DNA from 2 places in the Mesorhizobium sp. BR1-1-6 genome. Region 2 is predicted to be linked to the other one. Evidence: riboswitches for the same ligand, from Rfam matches in the RefSeq annotation. Region 2 holds a riboswitch; the other holds the start of a gene.

Region 1 (7,206 bases), on a different contig from region 2:
GAAGGTGGGCCTCAAGGAGGACCCCAAGACGCTGATCACCAATATCGGTGTCGGCAAGCAGCAGCTGGTCGAGATCGCCAAGGCGCTGAGCAAGGAGGTCAAGCTCCTGATCCTCGACGAGCCGACGGCGTCGCTCAGCGAAAAGGACAGCCAGGCGCTGCTCGACCTTCTGCTCGAATTCAAGCGACAAGGCATGACCTCGATCCTGATCTCGCACAAGCTCAACGAGGTGAACCGGGTCGCCGACAAGGTGACCGTCATCCGCGACGGGCGAACCATCGAGACGCTGTCCAGGAAGGACATCTCGGAAGACCGCATCATCACCTCGATGGTCGGCCGTTCGCTCGACGACCGCTATCCGCCGCGCGAGCCCGATATCGGCGAGGTCGTGTTCGAGGTGAAGAACTGGTCGGTCTATCACCCGCTCCACGCCGAGCGGCAGGTGATCAAGGGCATCGACATCAATGTGCGCAAGGGCGAGGTGGTCGGCATTGCCGGGCTGATGGGCGCCGGGCGAACCGAATTCGCCATGAGCCTGTTCGGCCGCTCCTATGGGCGCCGCATCACCGGCGAGGTGCTGCTCAAGGGCAAGCCGATCGACGTCTCCTCTGTGAGCAGGGCGGTCGAACACGGCATTGCCTATGTGACCGAGGATCGCAAGACCTACGGCCTCAATCTCATCGACCATATCAAGCACAACATTACGCTGGCCAATCTCGGCGGCGTGTCGCGCCACAGCGTGATCGACGATTTGCGCGAGCTTGCCGTCGCCAACGACTATCGCAAGCAGACCAACATCCGCGCCTCCAGCGTCTATCAGATGACCGGCAATCTTTCCGGCGGCAACCAGCAGAAGGTGGTGCTGTCGAAATGGCTGTTCGCCGACCCGGAAGTGCTGATCCTGGACGAGCCGACGCGCGGCATCGATGTCGGCGCCAAATATGAAATCTATACGATCATCGCGCGCCTTGCGGCCGAAGGTAAGGCGATCGTGGTCATCTCGTCGGAAATGCCAGAACTGCTCGGCATCACCGACCGCATCTATGTCATGAACGAAGGCCGCATCGTCGGCGAAATGCCCGCGGCGGACGCAAGCCAAGAAAGAATAATGCGCGCCATCGTTCGGGGAGAAGGAAAAGCAGCATGAGCACGGAAAGCGCCCCCGCCCCGCAAAGCAACGTCGCCGAAGATGTAGGGCAGCGTCCACGCATCGCCGTATCGGCGCTGGCGACGAACCTGCGCGAATACGGCCTGATCCTGGCGCTGATCGCCATCATGGTGTTCTTCCAGTTCACCACCTCGGGAACGCTGTTCAAGCCGGTGAACCTGAGCAATCTGGTGCAGCAGAACTCCTTCATCATCGTGATGGCGCTCGGCATGCTGCTGGTCATCGTATCGGGCCATATCGACCTCAGCGTGGGGTCCGTGGCCGGCTTCATCGGTGCGCTGGCGGCGATGATGATGGTGATCTGGCCTCTCGGCATATTCAGCAACCCGCTGGTGGTTTCCATCGTCTGCCTGATCGTTGGCGGCCTGATCGGCGCGGCGCAAGGCTACTGGATCGCCTACCATCGAATACCGAGCTTCATCGTGACGCTGGCCGGCATGCTGATCTTCCGCGGCATATGCCAGGCGCTGCTCGGCGGCGGATCTTCGGTCGGACCGCTGCCGCCCGAGTTCAAGGCGCTCAGCTCCGGCTTCATTCCAGATGTCATCGGACCGCTGACGCTGATCCCGCCAACGGTGAATGCAGCCGGCAAGACGATTATGGGCAGCGGTCTGACGCTGCACATGACGACGATCGTGCTGGGCCTGATCGCCGTGCTGGCCTATGCCTATTTCGGGCTACGGACGCGACGCAAACGCGAACGCCACGGCTATGAGGCCGAGCCCTTTACCCTGTTCGTCATCAAGACGCTGGTCGGCAGCGCGCTGGCGCTGTTCCTGGTCTACCAGTTCGCCAGCTATCGGGGCCTGCCGGTGGTGCTGCTCGTCATGGGCCTGCTGATCTCGCTGTTCGTCTTCGTCACCAAGCGCATGACGATCGGCCGCCGCATCTATGCGATGGGCGGCAATGCCAAGGCCGCGCAGCTGTCGGGCATCAAGACCGAGCGCCTGACGCTTTACGTGTTCGTCAATATGGGCGTGCTGTCGGCGCTTGGCGGCCTGATCATCGCGGCACGCCTTGGCCAGGCCGTGCCGGCGGCAGGCCTCGGCAGCGAGCTCGACGTCATCGCCGCGGTGTTCATCGGCGGCGCCTCGGCGATGGGCGGCGTCGGTCAGGTCATCGGCGCGGTGGTCGGCGGCTTTATCATGGGCGTGATGAACAACGGCATGTCGATCATGGGCGTCAATGTCGACTGGCAGCAAGTGGTCAAGGGCCTGGTGCTGCTCGGCGCCGTGATCTTCGACGTCTACAACAAGAACAAGGCCTGAACAGGTTTCAGGCGAGGCAAGCAGGAGGCATACGGTCGCGGCGCTGCCGGCAATTCGCCGGCTTGAAGAAGTCCTTCAGGGACCGGGCTCGCGAGCGCAATCCGGACGAAGAGTTCAACCCGTGGCACGGCCAGTCCGAGCCGCGCAGGTCAGGGTTTGCCAGAAGGCAGCCATGCCAAGACATATGAGAGAGGACTGATCATGCTGATCTCGCAGATTCTCGACGACGCCGAGACCATCCGTGTCGTTGCCCGCACAGGCGGCAAGACCCGGATCATCAACGGCGCGCGCAGCGTCTATTCGCTGGCGATGGAAGCCGCTCGTACCGGCGTGGGCCTTGCCGCGTTGATCGAACGCAAGGGGCTCGGCGAGACCGTCGATCTCGACGCCGCCTACAAGAAGGGGCGGCTGCTGTCGCCGATCAATCATCCCGATCCGGCGCATCTGCATCTGACCGGCACGGGGCTAACGCATCTCGGCTCGGCGGCGACGCGCGATTCCATGCACAAGAAGCTCAGCACCGACGGCGAGGAGCAGCTCACCGATTCCATGAAGATGTTCCGCATGGGGCTGGAAGGCGGCAAACCCGCGAAAGGCCAGATCGGGGTGCAGCCGGAATGGTTCTACAAGGGCAATGGCACGATGGCCGTGGCGCCGGGTGCCGCGCTCCTGTCGCCGGCCTTCGCCAAGGATGCCGGCGAGGAGCCCGAGGTTGCCGGCATCTATGTCATCGGCGACGACGGCGCGCCGTTCCGGGTCGGCTTCACGCTGTCCAACGAATTTTCCGATCATGTGACCGAACGCGTGAACTACCTCTTTCTCGCCCATTCCAAGCTGCGCAACGCTTCCTTCGGACCGGAGATCCTGGTCGGCGACCTGCCCGCCGACATCAGGGGCTCCTCACGCATCTGGCGCGACAGCAAGTTGATGTGGGAAAAGCCGTTCCTGTCGGGCGAAGCGAACATGTCGCACACCATCGCCAATCTCGAACACCACCATTTCAAATATTCGGCTTTCCGCCAGCCGGGCGACGTGCATGTGCACATGTTCGGCACCGCGACCCTGTCCTTCGCCGACGGCATCAAGACCGAGGCCGGCGACGTGTTCGAGATCGAGGCCGGCGATTTCGGCCTGCCGCTGCGCAACCCGCTCGAAATCGAAAAGCCGGTGAAGGTGGCGGTGAAGGCGCTGTGAGGGTGGCCATCATTCCTTCTCCCCTGTGGGATCCGAAGGACGGGGCGAGACCCGTGGCTCGCCCCAGGGCAGTGGATCAGCGCGCAGCGCCGAGACGGTTGAGGGGTGCTGGCCGGAGTGAGGCGTTGGCGTTCCCTGGAACACCCCTCATCCGACCTCGCTTCGCGAGGCCACCTTCTCCCACAAGGGGAGAAGGTAAGAAGCGTCTCAGATCTCAATAAATATCGAAATCGAAATACTTGTCCTGGATCTTCTTGTAGGTGCCGTCGGCGACGATGGCGTCAATGGCTGCGTTGAGCTTGTCGCGCAGCGCCGTATCCTCGAGGCGCACGGCAATGCCGGCTTCGGTCTCGGTGCCCTTGACGTCGCCGACCATCTTGCAGCAACCGTCGCTCGCCTTCTTCATCCAGTCCATCAGCACGAACTTGTCGGAAAGGACGGCGTCGAGGCGGCCGTTCTGGAGATCGGTGATTGCCTCTTCCTGGGTCGGATAGAGCTTCGCTTCGGCGCCGGCCTTGCCATAGACGTCCTGGGCGTAGTTGGCCTGCGTGGTCGCCGCCTGGGCGCCGACCGTCTTGCCGGTGAGTGCCGCCGGTTCGGTCGAGGCGATGTCGCTGTCCTTCAGGGCGACGAGCGACAGCGGCGTCGTATAGTATTTGTGGGTGAACGCGACCTGCTTCTTGCGCTCCTCGGTGATGCTCATCGAAGCGATGATGGCGTCGAACTTCTTGGCCTGCAGCGCCGGGATAATGCCGTCCCAGTCCTGGGTGACGATCTCGCATTCGACCTTCATCTGCGCGCACAAGGCGTTGGCGATGTCGATGTCGAAGCCCTCGACCTTGCCGTCGGGCGTGATGGTGTTGAACGGCGGATAGGCTCCCTCGGTGCCGATCTTGATTTTCTCCGCCGCATGCGCCGACAGGGCGCCGGCACCAAGCGTCAGCATGGCGGCGGCCGCCGCCGATATTATCCATTTCGAAATCTGCATTTTCATTCCCCTTGAGCGCCGCCACGTTGGCGGCCGGCGAGGCAGCCAAGCATGGCGAGCCGGCGCAGGCAAGTATCTTGCCTGACGGTGATGAGCGTTCAGGGCGCGGCGCGAAAGTGCTTGGACAGCTTCAGGCCCTGCGCCTGGTAGTTCGAGCCGAGCTCGGTGCCGTAAAGCGCCTGCGGCCGCTTCAGCATATGCTCGTAGACCAGCCGGCCGACGATCTGGCCATGATCGAGGATGAACGGCACCTCATGGCTGCGCACTTCGAGCACGGCGCGGCTGCCGGTGCCGCCGGCCGCCGAATGGCCGAAACCCGGATCGAAGAAGCCGGCATAGTGGACACGGAACTCGCCCACCAGCGGATCGAAGGGCGTCATTTCGGCCGCGTAGAGCGGCGGCACATGCACCGCTTCCTGGCTGACGAGGATGTAGAACTCGTCCGGATCGAGCACCAGCTCGCCGGCGCCGCTCTTGTGGATCGGCTCCCAGAAGTCGACGATCTCCTGCGCCGCGCGTTTGTCGACATCGACGAGGCCGGTATGGTGTTTGCCGCGATAGCCGACCAGCCCGTCACTGTCGCCGTTGAGATCGATCGACAATGCGATGCCGCCGCCGGAGATGTTCGGCGGTTCGGTGGCGACCAGCATTTCGGCCCGGTGCAATTGATGCAACTCTGCTTCCGAGAGCAGCGCATTGCCGGTGCGGAAGCGTATCTGCGAAAGGCGCGAGCCGGCGCGCACGACGATCGGGAAGGTGCGTGGGCTGACTTCGAGATAGAGCGGACCATGATAGCCGGCGGCGATCTTGTCGAACTCGTGGCCGCGATCGGTCATCACGCGGGTGAAGATATCGAGCCGCCCGGTCGAGCTCTTGGGATTGGCGGACGCCGAAATTTCCGCCGGCAGCGCCAGGCTTTCGAGCAGGGGCACGATGTAGACGCAGCCGGTTTCCAGAACGGCGCCGTCGGCCAGGCTGATCTCGTGCAGCTTCAGCCGGTCGAGTTTTTCACTGACCTTGTGGTTGGGACCCGGCAGGAAGGACGCGCGCACCCGCCACGCCTTGTCGCCGAGCCTCAGATCGAGGCTGGCCGGCTGGATCTGGTCGGCGTCGAGCGCACGCGACGACTTCAGCGCGCCGGACTGGAACAGCGCCGCAATGTCCTGATCGGGAAGAATTCCTGTCTGCCGCAAAGTCTGGCTCCGCTCTGCTGGTACAAGTCTCTTAATGAAGCCGGCAATTGACGCAAGCGTGGCGCGGGTCTAAAGGGTCGTTATCCCGTGGTGATTTGGCCGGTCGGCTTGCAGCCACGTTAAACAAGTCGCTAAAGGACCGTCGGGCCGCAAGGCCGCATGGACCGGTTGCGACTTTTTCGCGGCCGGTTTTTTTATGTTTGGATAGGACGATGACGAGCAAGACGCGCAACTGGAAGCCTCAGACCGCACTCGTGCATGGCGGGACCCTGCGTTCCGGCTTCGGTGAAACTTCCGAGGCGATGTACCTGACCCAGGGCTATGTCTATGAAACGGCCCAAGCCGCCGAAGCCCGCTTCAAGGGCGAGGAACCGGGCTTCATCTATTCGCGCTACGCCAATCCGACCGTCGACATGTTCGAGAAGCGCATGTGCGCGCTCGAAGGCGCCGAGGACGCGCGCGCCACCGCGTCCGGCATGGCGGCGGTGACGGCAGCACTCCTGTGCAGCGTCAAGGCCGGCGATCATATCGTTGCGGCGCGCGCCCTGTTCGGCTCCTGCCGCTGGGTGGTCGAGACGCTGGCGCCGCGTTACGGCATCGAGGCGACGCTGGTCGACGGCACCGACATCGCCAATTGGGAAAAGGCGGTTCGGCCCAACACCAAGCTGTTTTTCCTGGAAAGCCCGACCAACCCGACGCTTGAGGTGGTCGACATCGCCGCCGTCGCTTCGCTTGCCAATTCGATCGGCGCGCGGCTGGTCGTGGACAATGTCTTCGCCACGCCGCTGCAGCAGAAGCCGTTGCAGCTCGGCGCGCATATCGTGGTCTATTCGGCGACCAAGCACATCGATGGCCAGGGCCGATGTCTCGGCGGCGTCATCCTGTCGGACAAGAAGTGGATCGACGAGAACCTGCACGATTATTTCCGCCATACGGGCCCCAGCCTGTCGCCGTTCAATGCCTGGACGCTGCTGAAGGGCCTGGAAACGCTGCCGCTGCGCGTGCGCCAGCAGACGGAGAGCGCCGGCAAGATCGCCGATTTTCTGGCCGAGCAGCCGGAGATCGCCCGCGTGATCTATCCCGGGCGCGCCGACCATCCGCAGGCTGACGTCGTGAAGAAGCAGATGTCGGGCGGCTCCACCCTGATCTGCTTTGACGTCAAGGGCGGCAAGCAGGGTGCCTTCGCCTTGCAGAACGCGCTCGACATCGTCCTGATCTCGAACAATCTCGGTGACGCCAAAAGCCTGATCACCCATCCGGCGACGACGACGCACAAGAACCTCAGCGACGAAGCGCGCGCCGAGCTCGGCATCGGACCCGGCACGCTCAGGCTGTCGGTCGGGTTGGAAGATACCGACGATTTGCTGGACGACATCGCGCAGGCGTTGAAGGCCC
Region 2 (7,206 bases):
TGCTGGCCGAGATCGGCCTGGAGCGCCTGTCGTCGTCGCTCGACCGTAGCGCGCGTTGGGAGCATGAACTGGCCGACGACGAACTGCGCCTGCTGGCCTTCGCCCGGCTCGTGCTGCGGCAGCCGAAATGGGTGATCATCGATGAGGCTCTCGATGCCTTCGACGGACCGACACTGCGGCGAGTCCTGTCGACGCTGGAGAAGCGGCTGGGCGGGGCGACGATCCTCAATATCGGCCGCGGGCAGCACAACAATCAGTTCTTCCCGCGCGCGCTGACCATCGTAAAGGCGTCCAGCGTGCCGGCCCTGAAGCCCGCGCGTATAAGGGCAGGCGCGATCGAGCCGCCGCCGGCCACTCCTCGCCGCAAGAAATAGCACTTCCGGCATCTGTTCGGGCTGGCCCGCGGCACGCCATGCGGCAGCTTTATTTCGCCGTGATCGCGAGGGAAGATTGCGGCGGAAACATAGCTTGAGCCGGCCATGCTTGATGCTCTCAGCCTGCTTGCCTGCCTGGCCTGCACCGAGGCCGCCGTGACTGCGCCTGCGCCGGACAGCCTGGCCGTTGACGTCGAATTGGTGCTGGCGGTCGACATCTCATTGTCGATGGACGAGAAGGAGTTCGCCCTGCAGCGCGCCGGCTATGTGGAGGCGCTGCGTCATCCCGACTTCGTCAAGGCGGTCCGCGCCGGGAACGCCGGTCGCATCGCGCTCACCTATTTCGAATGGGCCGGCACCGTGCGCGACGACGCGCTCATCGGCTGGCAGGTCATCGAAGGCGCCGAGAGCGCCAACGCCTTTGCCGACAAGATAGCGGCCCGTCCGTTCCGCAGCTTCCGCGGCACGTCGATCTCCGGCGCGCTCGCCTTCGGCGCGGGGCTCTTCGACCGCACCGCTTACGAAAGCGAACGTAGCGTCATCGATATTTCCGGTGACGGACCGAACAATATCGGGCCGCCCGTCACCGCCACGCGGGATGCGGCAAACGCCAGAGGCATCGTCTTCAACGGCCTGCCGATCCTGATCAATCCATCGCCCACCTTCAGCCACCTCGACCGGTATTACGCCCAGTGCGTCACCGGCGGGCCGGGCTCCTTCGTGCTGCCGATTTATACAGCCGCCGAATTTTCGACGGCAATCCGGCGCAAGCTGATTCTCGAAGTGAGCGGCGTTCAGAACGAGACCAGGATCATTCCCGCCGAAGCCGAGGCTCCGATCGACTGCCTGCAAGGCGAACGCGACAGACGGTTCTTGTCGGATCCCTATTTCCCGGAGCTCGATCGCTGAGCCTTCGCCGGGCTATGCGTTCCAACCTGCTGATGACCTTCGTCGCAGAGATCAGCTTGCAGCTCGACTTCGCCCGAAAAGGGGGTGTCATAGCCACCTCCGGGATGGCCCTTATCGCTTCAACAAGAACACCGCTTGCTGGCCGAAGAAGTTCCAGAACCACCATGGCATCGACAGGCCGATCTTCTGGCCGTTGGCGTCGAGCGCGGTCGCCCTTTCCACGGTCGCGCCAAGCTCCTCGCACAGATTGACGAAGTCGCGGATGGTGCAGAAGTGGATATTTGGCGTGTCGTACCAGGAATAGGGCAGGTCCTTGGTCACCGGCATGCGGCCCTTGACGAACAGCGACAGGCGCACCCGCCAGTGGCCGAAATTGGGGAAGGACACGATGGCGTGTTCGCCGATCCTGAGCAGTTCGTCGAGAACGAGCTTCGGGTTGCGGGTCGCCTGCAAGGTCTGCGACAGGACGACGAAATCAAAACCCTTGTCGGGATAGAATTCGAGATCCTTGTCGGCGTCGCCTTGCACGACCGAGAGGCCGCGCGCCACGCATTCGTTGACACCGCGCTGCGACAGCTCCAGTCCGCGGCCGTCGATCTGCTTGGTTTCCTGCAAAAGCTCGAGCAGCGAGCCGTCGCCGGAGCCGACGTCCAGCACCCGCGATTGCGGCGGGATCAGACCGGCGATCACCTCGAGATCGACGCGCTGGGCGCGGTTGACGCTCATGGCTTGCCCCTTGTCGTGGTGCGTGACCCTTGATGGACAGGTCTGCAATTTTGCGGGGTCATGCGCCGAGCCCTCTCGCTCGCGCGGCCGAGCCGATGAAGCCATTGATGGCGGCGAACAGTTCCGGCTCGTCGAGCAGGAAGGCGTCGTGCCCGCGATCGGTCTCGATCTCGACGAAGGACACCGACGCGCCGGCGGCATTCAGCGCATGGACGATCGAGCGGCTCTCCTCGGTCGGGAACAGCCAATCCGAGGTGAACGACACCAGGCAGAAGCGGGTCTTGGTGCCGGCAAAAGCATCGGCCAGCCTGCCGCCGTGGTCGGCGGCGAGGTCGAAATAGTCCATGGACCGCGTCATATAGAGATAGGAATTGGCGTCGAAGCGGTCGACGAAAGTCATGCCCTGGTGACGCAGATAGCTCTCGATCTGGAAATCGGCGTCGAAGCCGAAGGTCAGCGCTTCGCGGTCCTGCAGGTTGCGGCCGAACTTCCGGTGCAAGGCTGCTTCCGACAGGTAGGTGATGTGGGCGGCCATGCGCGCCACGGCGAGCCCCTTTTCCGGGCGTTTGCCGTGGTCGAAATACTTGCCGCCATGCCATTCGGGGTCGGCCATCACGGCCTGCCGGCCGACCTCGTGGAAAGCGATGTTCTGCGAGGAATGCCGCGCGCCGGTGGCGATCGGCAGCGCCGAGAAAACACGCTCCGGATAGCTCGACGCCCATTGCAGCACCTGCATGCCGCCCATCGACCCGCCGAGCACGCAAAACAGTTTTTCGATGCCGAAATGATCGATCAGCATCTGCTGGGCACGCACCATGTCGCGGATGGTGATGACCGGAAGGTCGAGCCCATAAGGCTTGCCGGTGGCGGGATTGGTGGATGCCGGGCCGGTGGAACCGAGGCAGCCGCCGATGACGTTTGAGCAGATGACGAAGAAACGGTTGGTGTCGATGATCTTGCCGGGGCCGATCAGCACTTCCCACCAACCCGGCTTGCCGGTCACTGGATTGGTGCTGGCCACATGCTGGTCGCCGGTCAAAGCGTGGCATACGAGAATGGCGTTGGAACGGGCGTCATTCAGCGTGCCGTAGGTCTGGTAGGCGATCTGGAACGGCGACAGCAGCGTGCCGGCGTCGAGCTTGAGCGGCTTGTCGGCGCCGAAGCGCACGACCGGACTCGACGGTTGGTCTGCCTCGTTGTTGGTTCTGCCAGCGCGCTGAGCGGCCATCTCGTCTCTCTTGCTGCACCCTTGCCTTGCGGAAATCGCTGCCGATCTCCGCGCCGCCGACGCGTTCGTCCGGCCGGCCGCGGACAATAAAAAACCGGCATTGCCTTCGCAAAGCCGGTTACGTCGCGCAAACGGCCCTTTAGCGAATTGTTTAACGTGGCTGCAAGCCGACCGGCCAAATCACCACGGAACTGTCGCTGCCCTTCTAGAACTCACCTGCCTCGCCGTCAATGCCGCCTGCTGGCACCACTGCCACCTCTCGACATTGCCGGCCATGGCTTGTATTTCCGCAGCGGCTTCCAGGACGGAAGCGTTCTCGACGGATTTTGCGATATGAGCCAGACCCCGGACAAGGCACGTCCAACCCCGCGCGCGGGCATCATGGACATCCAGGCCTATGTGCCGGGCAAGAGCTCGGCCCCCGCCGGGGTGGACAAGGTCCACAAGCTGTCGTCGAACGAGAACCCGCTCGGCCCCTCGCCGAAGGCAATCGAGGCCGCGCGCGAGGTCGCCGCGAAGCTCGACGTCTATCCCGACGGCACCGCCCGGCGCCTGCGCGAAGCAATCGCCGAGGTGCATGGTCTGAACGCACAGAACATCATCTGTTCCAACGGCTCCGACGAGATCCTCGGCCTGCTGGCGCAGACTTATCTCGCGCCCGGCGACGAGGCCATATTCACCGAACACGCCTTCATGGTCTACAAGATCTACATCCAGTCGGCGGGTGCGACGCCTGTCGCGGTCAAGGAGACCCAGGAGCGCGCCGACATCGATGCGATCCTGGCGGCTGTCACGCCACGTACGAAGATCGTGTTCCTCGCCAATCCCAACAATCCAACCGGCACTTACGTGCCGTTCCAGGAGGTGCGCCGCCTGCATGCCGGCCTGCCGAAGAACGTGCTTCTGGTGCTCGATGCCGCCTATGCCGAATATGTCAGGCGCAACGACTATGAGGCCGGCATCGAGCTCGCGGGCAGCTCTCAGAACGTGGTCATGACCCGCACCTTCTCCAAGATCGGACTTGGCGGGGCGCGGATCGGATGGATGTATGGGCCGATGCACATCGTCGAAGCGATCAACCGCATACGCGGTCCCTTCAACGTCAATGCGACGGCGATCGAGGCCGGCATCGCCGCCGTCCGCGACCGCGCCCATATCGAGCGTAGCGTCGCGCATAACGAGACCTGGCTGGCCTGGCTGAGCGAACAGATGACCGGGCTCGGGTTGCGGGTGACGCCGAGCGTCGGCAATTTCCTCCTCATTCATTTTCCCGACGACGGCAAGCATTCGGCCGCGGCGGCGGACGATTATCTCACCCATCGCGGCTACATACTGCGGCGTGTTTCGGGCTATGGCTTTCCCAACGCACTGCGTATGACGGTCGGCACCGAAGAGGCCAATCGCGGCGTTGTCGCGGCACTCACGACATTCCTGAAAAGCTAGAACGCCATGGCATCACCGATGTTCGAAAAGATCGCGCTGGTCGGCATCGGCCTGATTGGCTCGTCGCTGGCCCGCGTCATCCGCCGCGAGGGCCTGGCCGGCCATGTCGCCATCTCGACGCGCAGCGCCGCGACGCTGGCGCGGGCGCAAGAGCTTGGGCTGGGCTCCTCCTACGCCATAGATGCCAAGGAAGCGGTCCGCGATGCCGACCTGGTTATCGTCTCGGTGCCGGTCGGCTCGTCCGGCGCGGTGGCGCAAGAGATCGCGCCGGCGCTGAAGAGGGGCGCCATCGTCACCGATGTCGGCTCGACCAAGGCTTCCGTGATCGCACAGATGCAGCCGCATATACCCGGTGGGGTGCATTTCATTCCCGGCCATCCGCTGGCCGGCACGGAGAAATCTGGGCCCGATGCCGGTTTCGCCGATCTGTTCGACAACCGCTGGTGCATTTTCACCCCGCTGCCGGACACGGATCCGGACGCGCTGGAAAGGCTTTCCGAATTCTGGCGCCGTTGTGGCGCCAACATCGACACGATGGATCCGCAGCATCACGACATGACGCTGGCCATCGTCTCGCATTTGCCGCACATCATCGCCTACAACATCGTCGGCACCGCCGATGACCTGGAATCGGTGACCAAGACGGAAGTCATCAAATATTCCGCTTCCGGTTTCCGCGACTTCACGCGCCTCGCCGCCTCCGATCCGACCATGTGGCGGGACGTGTGCCTGCACAACAAGGACGCGATCCTGGAAATGCTGGCGCGGTTCTCGGAGGATCTGGCTTTTCTGCAGCGGGCGATCCGCTGGGGCGACGGCGACAAGCTGTTCGACCTGTTCACCCGCACCCGCGCCGTGCGACGCTCGATCATCGAGGCCGGCCAGGACATCGACGTGCCGGATTTCGGTCGCCAGGCGGTCGAGCATCCGGCGAAAAACTAGGCTCCTTCAGGCCAGGTCGCCGCCATCATCGCCAGTGTCTCGGCACGATCGGGCGCGCCCAGCCTGCCGCCGAAGCGCTGGCATTTGAGCGCTGCGGCCGCGCTGGCAAAGCGTAGCGCCTGCTCGATCGGCATGGCTTGCGCCAATCCGGCTGCGAATGCGCCATGAAAGACGTCGCCGGCTGCCAGCGTATCCACCACCTTGACCTTTGGCGCAGCGACGTGGCGTACGCAACCGGCCTGCCTGTCATGCCACCAGGTTCCAGCCCCGCCGGCGGTTACCGCGACGAAAGCGTCGGTGCGCGACGCAAGGTCGGCGCATGCGGCCTGCGGGTCCAGCGCCTGGCCGCAGACGATGCGCGCCGCCGGTTCGGAGGCGACGATGTGCGAGGCGAGCGGCAACAGCCGCTCCAGCACTGCCAATGGCGCGGTGTCGGCATCGAGGATCCCAGGGCGGCGGGCAGCGCGCGCAGCGCTGAGCGCCAGCGCCGCAGCACCCGGCCAGCGCACATCGACCAGCACGGCATCGAAAGCCGTGAGATCGGCGACCGGCAAGCCGTCGGGATCGGCCTGAGCGCGCTGATCGTAGAAAGGCACGATGATGCGTTCGCCATGGCCGTCGACAAGGATCGCGGCCAGCGCCGAGGACGCTCCGGGGACGCGACGGACGAGGCTGCAATCGACGCCCTCCGCCTCGATGCCCGATATCAGCTGGTTGCCGACCTGATCATCGCCGGCGCTCGCCCAAAGCCACACTTCGGCGCCCAGCCGGCGTGCGGCGCAGGCGGCACTCGTGGCCATGCCGGAAGCGATCTGGACGCCATCGGCGGCCATGAACTTGCCCTGATGGATGGGCAGCGCTTCGACGCGAAGAATGGTGTCGAGCGTCAGCGCGCCGACGCTCAGGAGTTTTGCCGGTCTGTCCATTGGGGATGCTTAGTCGACCGGCTTGATCTTGCCCAGCGGGATAAAGCCGAGCGAGGCCTTGCCCTTGACCACCTTGAGCGGCATCGACGGTTCGTTGCCGAGCAGCGCCAGGGCGGCAAAGCCTTGTTCGATCTGGTTCTTCTGTTCGGGTATGGCGGCCCCGAGAATGGCGGCCACGGCTTTCGGGTCTTTCAGCCTGATCATCAGATCGGCATCGACCAGGCCCTCGGTGTCGACCGACAGCGGCCCGGAAACGGCGACGTGCGCCGTGCCCGACGACAAATCCAGCCTGCGGATCTCGACGGCCTGGCCGCGCAGGCTTTTCAGTTGCGTGCCGATCAGGGCCAGGCCGTTCTTCAGCGTCGCCTCGCCACTGGCGTCGAGCGGCGGCAGGACGCGGCCCCCGATCGCATCGGGGTCGATCTCCAGATCGCCGAAGCTGCCGATATAGTCGATATCCCTGCCGTTCGGCTGCAGCTGGCCCGCCGCCTTGCCGGCGCTGAACAGTTGCACCGGATCGGTGTCGTCGGCCGGATCGGTCTGGCCGGACAGGCCCTCGGCCGTGAGCGAAATGCGTCGCGGCAGCGGCCATGAGAGCTTGACGTTGGCCTTAAGATCATCCCAGTCGATCCACAGCGGCACCATGCCCGGAACCGAG

What was found. A riboswitch is a leader RNA that binds a small molecule or an ion and turns the genes downstream of it on or off. The one in region 2 is predicted to bind S-adenosylmethionine.
Positions count from the first base shown of each region.
Region 1: it holds a riboswitch for S-adenosylmethionine, as region 2 does, so the genes downstream of both, LB545_RS24790 (O-succinylhomoserine sulfhydrylase) here and metX (homoserine O-acetyltransferase MetX) in region 2, are expected to answer to the same signal.

Region 1 is NZ_JAIUHZ010000018.1:30,546-37,751, reverse strand. Features, by position in the region: gene mmsA (multiple monosaccharide ABC transporter ATP-binding protein) at 1-1,147, shown strand, start outside; gene mmsB (multiple monosaccharide ABC transporter permease) at 1,144-2,436, shown strand; gene araD1 (AraD1 family protein) at 2,638-3,630, shown strand; gene LB545_RS24800 (ABC transporter substrate-binding protein) at 3,845-4,618, opposite strand; gene LB545_RS24795 (2'-deoxycytidine 5'-triphosphate deaminase) at 4,717-5,811, opposite strand; SAM riboswitch at 5,889-5,966, shown strand; gene LB545_RS24790 (O-succinylhomoserine sulfhydrylase) at 6,024-7,206, shown strand, end outside.
Region 2 is NZ_JAIUHZ010000014.1:89,494-96,699, reverse strand. Features, by position in the region: gene LB545_RS22700 (ABC transporter ATP-binding protein/permease) at 1-374, shown strand, start outside; gene LB545_RS22695 (DUF1194 domain-containing protein) at 480-1,283, shown strand; gene metW (methionine biosynthesis protein MetW) at 1,395-2,009, opposite strand; gene metX (homoserine O-acetyltransferase MetX) at 2,068-3,237, opposite strand; SAM riboswitch at 3,357-3,434, opposite strand; gene hisC (histidinol-phosphate transaminase) at 3,571-4,680, shown strand; gene LB545_RS22675 (prephenate/arogenate dehydrogenase family protein) at 4,687-5,622, shown strand; gene LB545_RS22670 (sugar kinase) at 5,619-6,548, opposite strand; gene LB545_RS22665 (DUF2125 domain-containing protein) at 6,558-7,206, opposite strand, start outside.